2 regions of the Bacillus sp. 5w2 genome follow, and region 2 is predicted to be linked to the other one. Evidence: riboswitches for the same ligand, from Rfam matches in the RefSeq annotation. Region 2 holds a riboswitch; the other holds the start of a gene.
What was found. Region 2 has a riboswitch for cyclic di-AMP ahead of ACXY7N_RS23980 (SipW-dependent-type signal peptide-containing protein). Riboswitches for the same ligand answer to the same signal wherever they lie in the genome.
Positions count from the first base shown of each region.

Region 1: another riboswitch for cyclic di-AMP. It lies ahead of ACXY7N_RS03615 (APC family permease); the one in region 2 lies ahead of ACXY7N_RS23980 (SipW-dependent-type signal peptide-containing protein).

Region 1 covers NZ_JBTIWT010000001.1:708,487-716,588, reverse strand. Annotated here, with positions in the region: gene ACXY7N_RS03645 (M23 family metallopeptidase) at 1-95, shown strand, start outside; gene ACXY7N_RS03640 (Nramp family divalent metal transporter) at 152-1,447, opposite strand; gene trhO (oxygen-dependent tRNA uridine(34) hydroxylase TrhO) at 1,940-2,899, shown strand; gene ACXY7N_RS03630 (hypothetical protein) at 3,054-4,529, opposite strand; gene panE (2-dehydropantoate 2-reductase) at 4,705-5,649, shown strand; gene ACXY7N_RS03620 (hypothetical protein) at 5,705-5,833, opposite strand; cyclic di-AMP (ydaO/yuaA leader) riboswitch at 5,974-6,120, shown strand; gene ACXY7N_RS03615 (APC family permease) at 6,265-8,091, shown strand.
Region 2 covers NZ_JBTIWT010000018.1:84,778-92,879, reverse strand. Annotated here, with positions in the region: gene ACXY7N_RS23990 (hypothetical protein) at 81-467, shown strand; gene ACXY7N_RS23985 (hypothetical protein) at 484-714, shown strand; cyclic di-AMP (ydaO/yuaA leader) riboswitch at 975-1,120, shown strand; gene ACXY7N_RS23980 (SipW-dependent-type signal peptide-containing protein) at 1,215-1,319, shown strand; gene kdpF (K(+)-transporting ATPase subunit F) at 1,316-1,396, shown strand; gene kdpA (potassium-transporting ATPase subunit KdpA) at 1,416-3,083, shown strand; gene kdpB (potassium-transporting ATPase subunit KdpB) at 3,097-5,187, shown strand; gene kdpC (K(+)-transporting ATPase subunit C) at 5,204-5,785, shown strand; gene kdpDN (KdpD-like non-kinase potassium sensor) at 5,842-6,996, shown strand; gene ACXY7N_RS23950 (MFS transporter) at 7,019-8,102, opposite strand, start outside.

The sequences.
Region 1 (8,102 bases), on a different contig from region 2:
TGAGTATATTTCTTTCGGAAGGATTACCACTTTACTTTCGAACTGAAAAAGGTGCGATAATGCCAGAAAGAGGTACATACATAGGTGGTAATTAGAAGAGAATTACTTCGCCAAAAAAGGTATTCCATTTTTATTGGAATACCTTTTTTCATTACCCTACAAATGTTTGATACAGTAAGAAAATATTTAAAATGATAACGAGTGCAGCGATTATCCAAGCGATAAAAGTTGTTATACGGTGGTTAACGAGTGCACCCATAATTTTTTTACTGCTTGTAAACATAATAAGTGGTACTAACGCAAAAGCAATACCGAATGATAAGACAACTTGGCTCATAACGAGAGCGTAAGTTGGGTTTACACCTAAAGCGATAATAACTAATGGTGGAATCATTGTAATAAATCGGCGTAAATATAACGGAATATGCATTCGAATGAATCCTTGCATGATAATGTCACCAGACATTGTCCCGACTGAAGAGCTAGATAAACCTGCTGATAAAAGTCCGATTCCAAATAAAGCAGCGGATGCAGGACCGACTAAGTTACTAAATTGGTTAAAAGCAACATCAAGATCTTCAACATGCAAGCCGTTTTTAAAGAATAGTGCAGCAGCAACAATTAACATACTTGCATTAATTGCTCCAGCGATAACCATTGCGATAATGATATCAATAAATTCGAAGCGGAAAATCTTTTTCTTTTGTTCATCATTTGTTCCGACTACACGGCGCTGCGTTAAGGCGGAATGTAGATATATTGCATGTGGCATAACGGTTGCGCCTAAAATACCAGCTGCTAATAAGATACTATCCACGCCTTGGAATTTTGGAATAAATAGACCTGAAAGTAAAGGGCTTAATTCTGGTTTTGCGTAGAAGACTTGTACACCAAAAGCGATAACAACGATAAAAATCATTCCTGTTATAATAGCTTCTAATGGACGGAAGCCTCTGCGTTGAAATTCAAGAATAATAAATGATCCAGCAGCTGTAATTAAAGCGGCTGGTAACATTGGAATCCCGAACAATAAGTACAATCCGAGTGCCGCTCCAATAAATTCAGCTAAATCAGTCGCCATAATAACGAGCTCCCCTTGAATCCATAAACCGATGGAAACAGGTTTTGGGAAGTTTTCTCGAGCGATTTCAGGAAGGTTTTTACCTGTAGCAATTCCTAATTTAGCGGATAAAGTTTGGATTAATACCGCCATTAAATTAGAAGCAAGAATTACCCAGAGTAATAAATATCCATATTGTGATCCAGCTGCAATATTTGTCGCGAAATTGCCAGGATCAATATAAGCGACTGAAGCGATAAAAGCTGGGCCTAAGAATGGTAATAGTCTTTTTAAGCCTTTCGTTTGTCCACTTAATGCTAAATGCGCTGATTGAACAGTTGTACTTTGAGAAGGGACTTGTTCATCTTTTGATATATCTTTATTCATAGTAGTTTTCCCCTTTAAAATGTTAACTTGATGAAATTATTGTATTTATTCTTGCTCATTATTTCAATACATTTAAATGTATTAGTTGATAATTTTATTTGAACATAAATGTTTCCTTAGTGCAAATTATATGCCTTTACACAATAAATGGTGTGGTGTTATGAAAAATTGGGAGTTTATGGTGTGATGACGTGGGGAAACATAATGAATTAAAGGGCTATTTTTGAAATTTATGTGAACATAAAGCCTATAATACAGTATATTAATTGATGGAAATGGATTTGTATGATATATAATATATTGGGATTACAACATAACCATAGTGTTTTGATGTGTAATCTTGTTTTTTATTTTTGTTAACTTATAGAAAATAGTATAAAGAGAAGAAAATGGGATGCATAAAACTTTGGATACATTTTCTTATTATATATGTTTTGATATGAACGTTAACTTATACATGATTTTAAAAATTAGATAGGTGGTAGAAATACATTGGCAACTACAAAACCATACAGAGTATTACTATATTACATGTACACAACAATTGAAAACCCTGAAGAATTCGCTGCAGAGCATTTAGCATTTTGTAATTCACTTGAATTAAAAGGAAGAATCCTTGTAGCTAAAGAAGGAATTAACGGAACTTGTTCTGGAACTGTAGAACAAACAGAGAAATACATGGAAGCAATGAACAACGATCCACGCTTTGACGGTATCGTATTTAAAATAGATGAAGAAGAAGGGCACGCATTCAAGAAAATGCACGTGCGTCCTCGTCCAGAATTAGTTACACTTCGTCTAGAAGATGACATTAACCCACACGAAATAACTGGAAAGTATTTAGAGCCAAAAGATTTTTATGAAGCAATGAAACAAGAAGATACAGTTATTATTGATGCACGAAATGATTATGAGTTTGATTTAGGACACTTCAAAGGTGCAATTAAACCAGATATCGAATCATTCCGTGAATTACCAGATTGGATTAGAGAAAACAAAGAAACACTTGAAGGTAAAAAGATTTTAACGTACTGTACAGGCGGAATTCGTTGTGAGAAATTCTCTGGTTGGTTAGTTCGTGAAGGGTATGAAGATGTAAGTCAGCTTCACGGCGGAATTGTAACGTACGGAAAAGATCCAGAAGTACAAGGCGAGCTTTGGGATGGACAATGTTACGTGTTTGATGAGCGTATTGCTGTACCAGTAAACCAAAAAGAACATGTTATTGTTGGTAAAGATCACTTTACAGGTGAACCTTGTGAGCGCTATGTAAACTGTTCAAATCCAGAATGTAACAAGAAAATTTTATGTTCGGAAGAAAACGAAGCGAAATATTTACGTGCATGTTCTCATGAATGTCGTGTAAGCCCACGTAACCGCTACGTAGTACAACATGAATTAACTGAAGAACAAGTAGCTGCTGCATTAGAACAAATCGAAGCAGGGAAGTAAGCTGAACTTGTGTAATAAAAAAGGGTACTCCAAACGTCATTTTGGAGTACCCTTTTGATATTATCCGGTTCTGTCTTTTGTCGTTTTTTTGTCGGTAAGTCGATATATTCGAAAAATCACCGATAAAAATTTCAGTAAATGAAAATAATCTTTTTTAATGTTTATTATCTTTCTCTTTCACAGCAGAAAGTACAGTTTGTTTTACCCATGATTTTCTTCGTTTATGTTGTAGACTCCATTGGTATAAACTTTGTGCGCCTAAAATAAGTGAAATGACTATGCCGCTTATTGCTATTAAAAGTGCGAAAAATTCAAGTGGCGATGATATTTTGTTTGAATCGGTGTTTCTTAAAAGGTCAATCATAGTAAACCCTAACATTTGGCCTACTACAGAGTAGAGCGTTAAAATTAATAGTAAAAGGCTATCTTTTTTAGAAGCGACATTTTCTTGATATTTAAACAAACTATCAAGATTTTGTTTTGCATTCAAATATAGTACCTCAATGTTAAATAACTTTCTTAAGCGGAAGAAAATATCTTCACTCTGTGATTGGGATACTAACTCTAAAGAGAAGTAATTCGCTGTAAATGAATTAATTGAATAAATTAATTTCTCTATTTCATTTGTATCTTGTTCAATATTTAACTCGGCATAAGCGTTTGCCATTTTTAATAAAACAACTTTATGAAATAGATTTAATAACAAAGCGTAATAAAACTCCCCGTACATTTGACTAGCAAGTTTAGCGAATTCGTGTTCACCTTCGTTTGTTATACATGTGAAAATATGTTCTTCCATAATAAAGTAGCGATTAGGAGCCCATCTTTGATAAGAATGTTTTGTTAAATAATCTTGAATATAAGGAACATTATTTGCGCTAATATAGGGCTTACCATCGTCTGTTAATCCGGAAAGACTGGAAGCTCGGTATACATCAACTACATGAAGGTCAGACTCTTTGTTTATGGATAATAAAGTTTGTACATACATTCGTTGATCTTCAAAGAATGGGAATGTTTGAAAGTAAGAGCTCCGCAATCTCTTTTTCTCAAAGAAGTCTGTTAAGCCATGAAATAAATCGCCGAATATAAGCTTCTCTACTTGTGAATATTGTTTTCCATTACATTCAATACAAATAGTCTCGTTTGTATCATTTTTAGTTTCAAGTACACGGAAGCGGGCGGCGAATTCGATTGCTTCTGATAATGTCATGTTTGGATCGGTTTCTACTTCTGTCCGAATTGTTAAGAAGCCAAGTTCATAAGGACAGAGTGTTACGTCAATAGAGTGTATCTTGAAGGGGATGGAAATAAGATTTGTTGTTAAGTGTCCAGTTAAGTTAAGGTCTTTAGAATAGCGTTGTAATCCTTTTTGATGCTCTGAGTGAGGAAATAGAATTTTATTTGTAAATGAAAGATAGTATGCTTCCATATTTTGATGTGAAACTTGAAATTTTCCGTAGTATGTATTTTCATTTTCAAGATGATCGAGTCGAAAAGGGCGAAAATCATTTTTCTGTAAGAAAGGGAACATATTTTGTTCATATCCAGTTTTAAAAGAAAACGGGAATATAAATTGAAATATAGCTGTTGCTACATCTTTTTCCTCGATTGTTTGTATTGCCTCCATTTACATTGTTTCCTTTCCATATATGCTATAAAAACAACATGCCCAAATTCATTTGAAAATAACCACTGTTTTATAATCGATTAAGAATGAAAATTCAGCTTATTTAGTAGGGGACATGTATAATGTTATGTATACTAAAAGTTATAAAACTGTATTTTGAAAAGGGGGATGTTGTATGCGTATTTTAGTATTAGGGGCTGGTGGCGTCGGAGGTTTTTTTGGAGGTCGATTAGTAGAAAAGGGAGAAGATGTTACGTTCCTTGTTCGTAGTAAACGGAAAAAACAATTGGAGGAAAGAGGACTTGTAATCCGAAGTGTTAACGGGGATTTTTCCTTCCAACCGAAATTAATAACGAAAGAAGATCGAACTGCTCCATTTGATGTCATTTTATTTTCAACAAAAGCGTATCACTTAAACGAGGCAATTCAAGATTTGAAGCCCTATGTTAGCGAAAAAACTGTCATCATTCCATTGTTAAATGGTATCGCTCATTTATCACAATTACAAAAGGAATTTGGCGTGGAAAAAGTAATTGGCGGTTTATGCTTTATCGAGACGACGTTAAACGATCAAGGAGAAATTGTACAAACGAGTGCTGCCAACAGACTTCTGTTTGGAGAAATCAAGCTTCAAGGTTCAGAGAGAATAAAGCATATTTCTAAAGCATTTGCAGGTACGAAATCTAGTTTTGTTTTAAGTGAAAATATTACGCAAGATATGTGGCATAAATATTTATTTATTACTGTAATGTCGGGTGTGACGACATTAATGCGTGCACCAATAGGACCGATTCGTGAAAGTGAAGGTGGACACGAATTTATCCGAAACTTATTTGAAGAATGTGTGCAAATCATGAGGTCTATGAAAGCTCCAGTTAAGGATGGTATTGCCCAGGAACATATGAAAACAATTGATAAAATTTCGTATGATATGAAGTCATCAATGCAGCGTGATATGGAAAAAGGTTCGTCCATTGAAGGGAAGCACTTACAAGGATACTTACTAGATGTAGCAGAACAATTTTCTATAGAAGCACCATTATTAGGGGCAGTATATCAAAATTTGAAAGTGTATGAAGAAATGACCTTTAACAGGTCAGAAATAGAATTGGATGTATGAAAAAATAAAAAAGAAAGCAATATATAAGTGTATTGCTTTCTTTTTTTATGACAAATTATTTATTTCTTTTCGTTCTATCTGTCAAATTTATTTCCTGTTCACGTTTACCGTATAATTGATTAATTTCATTTGCTAACGCATCTAAATAGGAATCGGAAAAAATAGGCTTCTTTTCTTTAGACATATGGGTCTCCTTTATCGATTTTTTAGTATTCATTATGTATATTTACCGGCGGATTATGCGCAATCATTTTAAATTTTTTCTTTTTCAAAATTTTTGTTTACATTTTGAAAATAAAGGAGTATTATAATCCACAGTTTCAATTTTCTAAATCGCTGAAACCGCATGGTACGGGGGACCCGTTCTTATGGATTAATACTTAATCCAATGGGGTGAATCCTTGAAAAAGGTAGGGCTACTCATAGGCCCGAATCCGACAGCTAACCTCGTAAGCGTTATATTGAGAAGGAAGGTGGAGCTTGTGCGACAAAAAATATAATGTCTACAAGTCTATTTCGCTATGGCTTGTAGACATTTTTTGTTTTCTGAAGAAATAGTTTGCTGGCTGTAACAAGCAGCATCGTTCGTACAAAATTATTGGAGAGTGGACAGTATTGGTTTCATCTATTAAAAGATTTTTAATTGGAAGACCGTTAAAATCAACTGAGTTAGGAGAGCAGAAGCTTAATAAAACGAAGGCGTTAGCCATTTTATCTTCTGACGCATTGTCATCGGTTGCATATGGACCAGAGCAAATTTTAATTGCTTTAGCAGGTCTTGGAGCGATTGCTTATTGGTATTCAATTCCGATCGCTATCGGGGTATTAGTATTATTGACAGCCCTTATTTTATCTTATCGTCAAATTATTTTTGCTTATCCGCATGGCGGGGGCGCGTATGTTGTATCAAAAGAAAATTTAGGGATGAATCCAGGGTTAATAGCTGGAGGATCTTTATTAGTCGATTATATTTTAACTGTTGCAGTAAGTGTGTCTGCAGGTACAGATGCGCTCACATCAGCTTTTCCTAGTTTACATGCACATAATGTAATCATTGCGATTATATTTGTTATATTTATTACTATTTTAAATTTAAGAGGGGTAACGGAATCAGCTTCCGTTTTAGCATATCCGGTTTATTTATTCGTTCTAGCACTATTTATATTAATTGGGGTAGGGATATACAATATTTTAACTGGTCACGTTTCACCGACTTTACACACGCCGATTGGAACGCCGGTTGCGGGAATTAGTTTGTTCTTACTGCTACGAGCATTTGCATCGGGTAGTTCGGCTTTAACAGGTGTTGAGGCAATCTCTAACGCAATTCCAAACTTTAAGGATCCTGCACCTAACAATGCAGCGAAAACATTGCTTGCAATGGGTGCATTACTTGCCGTTTTATTTTCAGGAATTGTCTTTTTAGCTTATTATTACGGAATTAATCCAAGTAAGGAAGTAACAGTTGTTTCACAAATTGCTGAACAAACTTTTGGACGTAATTTCATGTACTATTTCATACAAGGTACAACTGCTTTAATATTAATTCTTGCTGCTAATACAGGTTATTCTGCATTTCCACTATTAGCAGTTAACCTTGCAAAAGACAAATTTATACCGAGAATGTTTACGATTAGAGGAGACCGCCTAGGTTACTCAAACGGTATTATTATACTTGGGATAGCTTCGATTATTTTAATTGTAGCTTTCCAAGGGCAAACAGAACATTTAATCCCGTTATATGCAGTAGGTGTATTTATTCCATTTACACTTTCTCAAACGGGTATGGTATTAAAATGGCTTCGTGAAAAACCTGAAGGATGGGCTTTGAGATTAACGGTTAATTTAATTGGTGCAATTATTAGTTTTATCGTAATGAGCATGTTCTTTTTAACTAAATTTGCACAAGTTTGGTCAATCCTTATTTTCTTACCTGCCATCATCTTCTTGTTCCATAGAGTTAAGAAGCATTACGATGCAGTGGGCGATCAATTAAGTTTAAAAACTTGTGAACCACTTGTTCCAATTGAGGGAAATGTAATTGTCGTTCCTGTAGCAGGTATGACTCATGTAGTGGAAAATTCATTGAACTATGCGAAGGCTCTTTCTGCAGATCAAGTTATCGCTGTATATGTTGCTTTTGACAGAGAAGAGGAAAAGAAATTTGAAGAGAAATGGAAGAAGTGGCAACCTGAAGTAAGACTTGTTACCTTACATTCTCACTATAGAAGTATTATTCAACCGCTAACAAAGTTTATTGATACAGTGCAATATAAAGCGAGTGAATCAAATTACCGAGTTACTGTCGTTATACCACAGTTCATTCCGAAAAAAGGTTGGCATAACATTCTTCATAATCAGTCTAGTTTACTCATTCGTGCGTATTTACTCTATAAAAGAAATGTTGTTATTACAACAGTTCCATATCATTTGAAAAAGTAAGAAGATTTTTT
Region 2 (8,102 bases):
ACATCACTTCATCGATCTGATTAGTATAGGGGAATATCAATCTATGTTTGAGTTCTTTTATGCTAAGGAGGATGAGGTACATGGAACTAACACTTATTTGTGTTGGAGAAGAAAGCAAGGTAAATAGTTTAATAGATTTAGTAGCATTTCAACATGAGTTAATTATTTTTACAGCAAATGAAGAGATAGCGGCTGAAGTGAGGAATTGTGGGTTTGATTGGACGTATAGTTGTAGTAGGGAGCAGGATTTTACTAGTATTTGTGAGTGTATTAAGAAGGTGATTTTACTAGGGGATGAGCTTCCAATTATTAGTTTCTTTACAGAACACATTCGCTTTTCTTTTCAAGCACCTATTACTGTTGTTACAAGGAATAAACGATATCCAGCGAGGCTCTATGAAACAATTGGAGCTACATTTGTCGTGTTTACAAATTGTGATAATATTTCTTTTTTATTTTTTGAATAGGGCGGGGGAGAAGAAGATGAAGGTGTTGTTATTAGGAGATATAGCGAATCGTTGGGCGGTATCGGTAGAGCGAGTTCAAGAATTGGTGATGCTTGATCCTATTTTTCCAAGGCCCTATATTATATTGCCATCGAAAGACGCTTTATATTTAAAAACAGATGTTATCGAATATGAGCAACTACATGCAGAATTGTCACAAGTTTATATTCGCGGGAGAAATTTACGTGCTTTTTTACGAGGAGAATAAATAGTGAATAAAAAAGAGCGAATGCTAAGTGCAACAAGCTATGCACTTCATGTCATTCGCTCTTTTTATTTCGTATTTAAAAGATCATTTATGTGAAAAAGAAAGAAAAGACGAGAAAACAGATGAAAGAATATTAATAATACTCAATGTAAGCGTTTAAATAGACGGATATTTTCTTATTTTCAGTAATTTGCCTCTTTACAAGTGAAATATAGAGGAGTATATTTACTCTCATAAATCATTCATAAAATTTCCAAAAAAACCTAAAATCGCTGAGTTCCAGAAATGGAGCGGGGGAACCAATTTTGTGCATCGTCACTTGGGGTGAATCTTTCAGTTTTGAAAGTAGGGCTACTCTTTAGGCCCGAATCCGACAGCTAACCTCGTAAGCGTTTAGAGAGGAGGTTTACTTTGTGTTGTTCATTTCGAACACTAAGTAGAGCTTAGTGTTCTTTTTTTGATAACTTAATGGTAAATTTTAACAAAAGTGAGGGGTAGTTATGTTAGATGTTGTAATGATCGGGATTTTTGTTGTGTTAGTCGCATCGATGGCAAGTCTTGCAAGTTGGTCAGATAAAGTTGTGAAAGAAGGGAAGCAATCATGATGATTGCCTTATCGGTTATTGTTGCAGCAATTACGGTGTACTTAGTGTATGCATTATTAAATCCAGAGAAGTTTTAATTAGGGGGAATCATTCATTATGATTTGGGTCGCAGTTGTTATTACCATGCTGTTGTTTATTCTTGTGGCAAAGCCAATGGGGATATATTTAGAGAAAGCCTTTCAAGGTAGTCAAAAGCTAGATAAAGTATTCGGGCCTTTTGAAAAACTTATTTTTAAAATTACGGGTGTAAAAGAATACAATCAAACGTGGAAACAGTACGCATTGTCATTAGTTTTATTAAATGGATTTATGATTGTTGTCGTATATTTCATTTTTAGACTACAAGGAGTATTGCCATTAAATCCAGCACACATTGAAGGAATGGAGCCTACGCTTGCCTTTAATACAGCAATTAGTTTTATGGCTGATACAAACTTACAGCATTATAGCGGTGAAAATGGTTTATCTTATTTATCACAATTAATCGGAATTACATTTTTAATGTTTGCAGCACCGGCAACGACGTTAGCACTCGTTATGGCATTTATAAGAGGGCTCGCTGGAAAAGAACTCGGTAACTTTTTCGTTGATTTTACGAGAGCACTAATGAGAGTATTTCTTCCTATCGCATTTATTGCGGCGCTAGTCTTTGTCACACTCGGTGTACCACAAACGTTAGACGGTGCAGTTACGGCACAAACGATTGATGGGGCAAAGCAAAGTATATTACGCGGGCCAGTTGCATCATTTGTTTCCATTAAGGAACTTGGGAATAACGGCGGTGGATTTTTCGGAGCAAACTCTACACATCCTTTTGAAAATCCAGGACAAATGAGTAATATTTTGCAAATGATGCTTATGATGCTATTGCCAACAGCACTTCCATTTACGTACGGACGAATGATAGGGAATAAAAAACAAGGTCGTATCCTTTTCGTATCACTATTTATGGTGTTTTTACTTGGATTTATAACGATTACGACATCGGAATTACATGGAAATCCAGCGTTAAATGGAATGGGTATCGAACATGTACAAGGAAGTACAGAAGGAAAAGAAGTACGATTCGGAACTGTATTTTCTTCACTATACGCAACAGTAACGACAGCTGCTGAAACAGGGGCTGTTAATACGATGCATGATACATTAACACCAATTGGCGGTCTAGTTCCACTCGTAAATATGATGTTAAACACAGTATATGGCGGTGTTGGAGCAGGTTTTGTAAACATTATTATGTATGCCGTTATTGCAGTATTTATATCTGGTTTAATGGTTGGACGGACACCGGAGTTTTTAGGTAAGAAAATTGAAGGTAAGGAAATGAAATTAATTGCGGTAACGATTTTATTCCATCCATTGCTTATTTTAGGATTTTCAGCATTAGCTCTTTCAACAAGTTTAGGAACAGATGCTATCTCACATTCCGGTTTCCACGGTTTAACGCAAGTTGTATATGAATACACATCGTCAGCTGCGAATAACGGATCTGGATTTGAAGGTTTAGCAGATAATACACCGTTTTGGAATATTACAACTGGTTTAGTTATGTTTTTAGGACGCTATTTCAGTTTAATTACGATGTTAGCTGTGGCAGCTTCGTTGAAAGAGAAGACGGTAGTACCAGAAACAGTCGGAACGTTCCGTACAGATAATGGTTTATTTGGTGGCATCTTCATCGGAACGATTGTAATTGTCGGTGCGTTAACATTCTTCCCGATGTTAGTACTTGGCCCAATTGCAGAATTTCTTACATTGAAGTAATGGAGGGTAAATGATGAGACCGGTAGTAGTAAAAGAAAAACAAGTAAATCAGTCACAAATACATGCTATAGAAGATGAGGTTAGACAAGCGAAAACGATGGATCGTGATATCGTAACACATGCGATGAAACAATCCTTTGCGAAATTGAATCCGAAAGTCATGATAAAGAATCCGATTATGTTCGTTGTGGAAATTGGATTTATCATTACGTTCATTTTATCGTTTCTTCCAAGTAGTGCTAGTAGTGTACCAGGATGGTTTAATATAACAGTTTCTCTCATTCTCTTATTTACAGTTTTATTTGCTAACTTTGCAGAGGCGTTAGCAGAAGGGCGGGGCAAAGCGCAAGCCGATTCTTTAAAACAGTCGAAGAAAGATGTGTTTGCAAATGTGGTGAAAGAAAATGGAGAGATTGTTCAAGTTTCAGCAACTGATTTGAGAAAAGGTGACGTTGTTATTGTAAAGCAAGGTGAGATGATCCCAAGTGATGGTGAAGTAATGAAAGGATTAGCTTCTGTAGATGAATCTGCGATTACAGGTGAATCAGCTCCTGTAATAAAAGAAGCGGGCGGTGATTTTTGTTCCGTAACAGGTGGAACGATGGTCGTCAGTGATGAGATTACAATTGTCATTACGAGTAATCCTGGTGAATCATTTATTGATAAAATGATTTCGTTAGTAGAAGGCGCTGCTCGTCAAAAAACGCCGAATGAAATTGCTTTAAATACAGTATTAACGAGCTTAACTCTTATTTTCTTAATCGTTGTTGTGACGTTGCCGATCTTTACAAACTATTTAGGGTTTCAAATTGATACAGCTGTACTTGTCGCATTGTTAGTTTGTTTAATTCCAACGACAATTGGTGGGTTGTTATCAGCGATTGGTATTGCTGGGATGGACCGGGTGACAAAGTTCAATGTGTTAGCGATGTCGGGTAAAGCAGTAGAAGCTGCAGGTGATATTAATACAATTATTTTAGATAAAACAGGTACGATTACTTTCGGGAACCGAATGGCACATACATTACTTCCTGTAGGAAATGAAACGATTGAGCAAGTAGGGAAATGGGCTGCAATTAGTTCAGTTTTAGATGAAACACCAGAAGGTCGATCAGTTATAGAATATGTAAAAACGAAGTCTATATCATATAATCGAGAACTTGCAGAACAAGGTGAATTTGTTCCATTTAAAGCAGAAACGAGAATGAGTGGTGTTGATTTACAGGACGGAACGAAAGTGAGGAAAGGTGCTGTAGGTAGCGTTATTGAATGGGTTCAGTCACAAGGTGGAACGATTCCGAAAGATGTAAATCAAAAAGCAGATTTCATTTCAAAAGAGGGCGGGACACCACTTGTAGTTGCAGTGGATAATCGTATTTACGGTTTAATTTATTTAAAGGATACAGTAAAACCTGGTATGCGTGAGCGTTTTGAACAATTGCGTCAAATGGGGATTAAAACAGTTATGTGTACAGGCGATAACCCATTAACAGCAGCGACAATTGCAAAAGAAGCAGGGGTAGATGAATTCGTTGCTGAGTGTAAACCAGAAGATAAAATTGCGGTTATTAAAGCAGAGCAAGATAAAGGGAAACTTGTAGCGATGACAGGTGATGGTACAAATGATGCGCCGGCACTAGCGCAGGCTGACGTTGGATTAGCAATGAATAGTGGTACGACAGCTGCGAAAGAAGCAGCGAATATGATTGATTTAGATTCGAACCCGACAAAAATTATTGAGGTTGTAGGAATCGGTAAGCAATTGTTAATGACGCGTGGTGCGTTAACGACGTTTAGTATTGCGAATGATATCGCAAAATATTTTGCAATCATTCCAGCGATGTTTACACTTGCGATTCCGCAAATGGAAGCATTAAACATTATGAAACTAACATCACCACTGTCAGCGATTTTATCAGCACTAATATTTAATGCTGTTATTATTCCGTTACTCATTCCGTTAGCGATGAAAGGTATTGCATATAAACCGATGAGTTCGAATGCACTACTTGGCCGAAACCTATTTATTTATGGGCTTGGCGGAGTTATTGTACCATTCATTGGAATTAAAGTAATCGATATAATTGTCGGCTTGTTTATATAAGGAAGAGGGGAAAAAGATGGCGAAGAAACAAAGTATACTATCACCGATTGTCCGTATTACTTTTACATTTTTAGTGTTGTGCGGACTTGTATATCCGCTTATTGTTACTGGTATTGCACAAGCAGTAATGAAGGAGAATGCGGATGGAAGTCTAATATATAATGATAAAAATGAAGTGATTGGTTCTAAGTTAATTGGCCAAAATTTCACAGATCCACGTTATTTTCATGGGCGTGTCTCTAGTATTGAATATAAAGCAGAAGCATCTGGTTCAAATAACTATGCACCGTCTAATCCAGATTTAGAGAAACGAGTAGAGAAAAGTATGGAAGACTGGAAGAAACAAAACCGGGCGGTTCCAGTTACAGAAGTGCCGATCGATTTAGTGACAAATTCAGGTTCAGGGCTTGATCCTGACATTAGTCCGAAGGCAGCTTCCGTACAGGTAGAGCGCATTTCGAAATTAACGAAAATCCCGAAAGAAACGCTAGATCAATTGATTAAAGATCAAACGGAAGGTGCGGCACTTGGTTTATTTGGAGAAGATCGTGTGAACGTCTTAAAGTTAAATATAGAATTACAGAAACTAATGAAATAGTAACAGTGCTACCTCAATCTAATGGATTGAGGTAGCGTTGTTTTGAAAGAAAGGTTGTGAGTGTTTTGTATGCGGATGACTATAAACCAACTTTTCAAAGGCGAACACCAGAAGAGTATTTAGAATATATTCGTCAGCAAAATCGAGGAAAGTTAAAGCTATATGTAGGAGCGGCTCCAGGAGTAGGGAAAAGTTATAAAATGCTATTTGATGCAAGAGAAATGCAAAAAGATGGTATGGATATTGTAATTGGTTTAATTGAAACACACGGGAGAAAAGAAACGGAAGACGCAATTGCTGATTTAGAAAAAGTTCCTTTAAAAGAAATTGATTATAAAGGGAAAGTATTTTATGAACTCGATGTGGAAGGAATTATAAAACGTGCACCACAAATTGTTGTTGTGGATGAACTTGCGCATAGTAATATTCCCGGGTCGAAAAATAAGAAACGTTATATGGATGTACAGGAATTGCTAGATGCTGGTATATCTGTATTATCAGCGTTTAATATTCAACATTTAGAAAGCGTTCATGATATTGTAGCTCAAATTACGAATGTTAAAGTGCGAGAACGTATTCCAGATTTTATTTTGCAAAAAGCAAATGAAATTCAGCTTGTTGATGCAACACCCGAGGTATTAAGGAAGAGATTAATCGATGGAAAGATATATAAGGAAGAAAAAATTCAACAAAGCTTACAAAACTTCTTCACGCTTAATAATTTAGGAGCACTAAGGGAATTATCGCTTCGTGAAGTTGCAGATGATATGGATGAGAAAATTAGCCAAACAGTTATAGAACCGATTGGGGTGAAAGAAAAAATTCTCGTTTGTGTACAATACAGTTCAACAGCAGAGAAATTAATACGGAGAGGTTGGCGTATGGCTGATCGGTTAAACGCTGAATTGTATGTCTTAAACGTAGAGCGGGAAAATATAGATTCACTTTCAGCAGGGAAAAAGCAAACAATTGAAGAGTGGAAATCGCTAACGAATCAATTTGATGCAAGTTTTGTATTAGAAGAAGCAAATGGAAGAAAGCCAGCTGATGTTATTATTGAAGTCGCGAAAAGACTACAAGTAACGCAAATTTTACTCGGACAATCGGCAAGAACAAGGTGGGAAGAAATACGAAAAGGTTCTATTGTAAATGAAATTATGAGACAAACGAAGTATATTGATATTCATATTGTTGCGGATCAAAGAGCTTAAAATAGAGACCATCTGTAGGTCTCTATTTTACTTTTTGTGTGACAGGGAAGCATAGTATTTTCATCGCATATAAGATTATGAGTAGAAACATAATTGCACCTAGGAAGAAAATCCAAAAGTAATTTTGATTAAATAAAAGAAATCCACCTACAAGTGGCCCTGTGCTCATACCGAGATAGCGGATGAAGTTGTACATACCGATAGCAGTTGCGCGTTCTTGTACGAATTCTTCCGTTAATAAAGTAGTGTGAGTTGGCATAGAAAGTCCCATACTAAAACCGTACAAAGATGTAACGATAATGAGGAATGGGATATTGATGCTATATGTGAAAGAGAATAAAGTGACACATATAATATTGAAGAAACTAGTAATGAAGAAAGCTTGCTTTGTTGTAAGGTGCTTTTGCAAAACCTTGTAGCAATAACTTCCTAACATAATAGAAAGAGACATCGGTACAAATACAAGACCAATTTCACTTGCAGTTAAGTGAAATGAATTTGTTAAAATACTCGGTAAAAAAACGAGAAAGCAAAAATAAATACAAAATTGAATAAAGCCAATAAGAGTAATAGAACATCCAGTTTTATTTTTTAAGATAAACCAGTAATTTTTTTTTGCTTGCGGTTGCTTAATTACAGTTGGTTTTGTTTCTGGAAGTAGTGAAATGTTTATAATGAATAAGAGAAAGCCAAGTATAGATAAAAACAGAAATACGGATAAGTGTCCATGTATGCTACCGAGGTAACCACCTATGAGAGGGCCAATCGCAGGTGCGAGAGCAAGTAACATTTGGTATAGGCTCATTGCTTCCCCTCGTTCTTTTCCTTCAAACAAATCACCGATAATCGTTGCTGCGACTACAGGTATAGCTGCTATTCCTATAGCTTGAACAACTCTAAAAAATAAAAATAAATAAATGTTCGCCGAAAAAGCACATCCGATTGAACCAATTGTACTAATGATTAAACTAGGGATAAGGACAGATTTTCTTCCTTTTGTATCAATGAAAGGCCCATATACGAGCTGCATAATTGCAAGAACGAATGTGAAAAGTGAAACTGTTACATTTACAAGATAAAGAGAAGTGTGAAAAGAAGCTTGAATC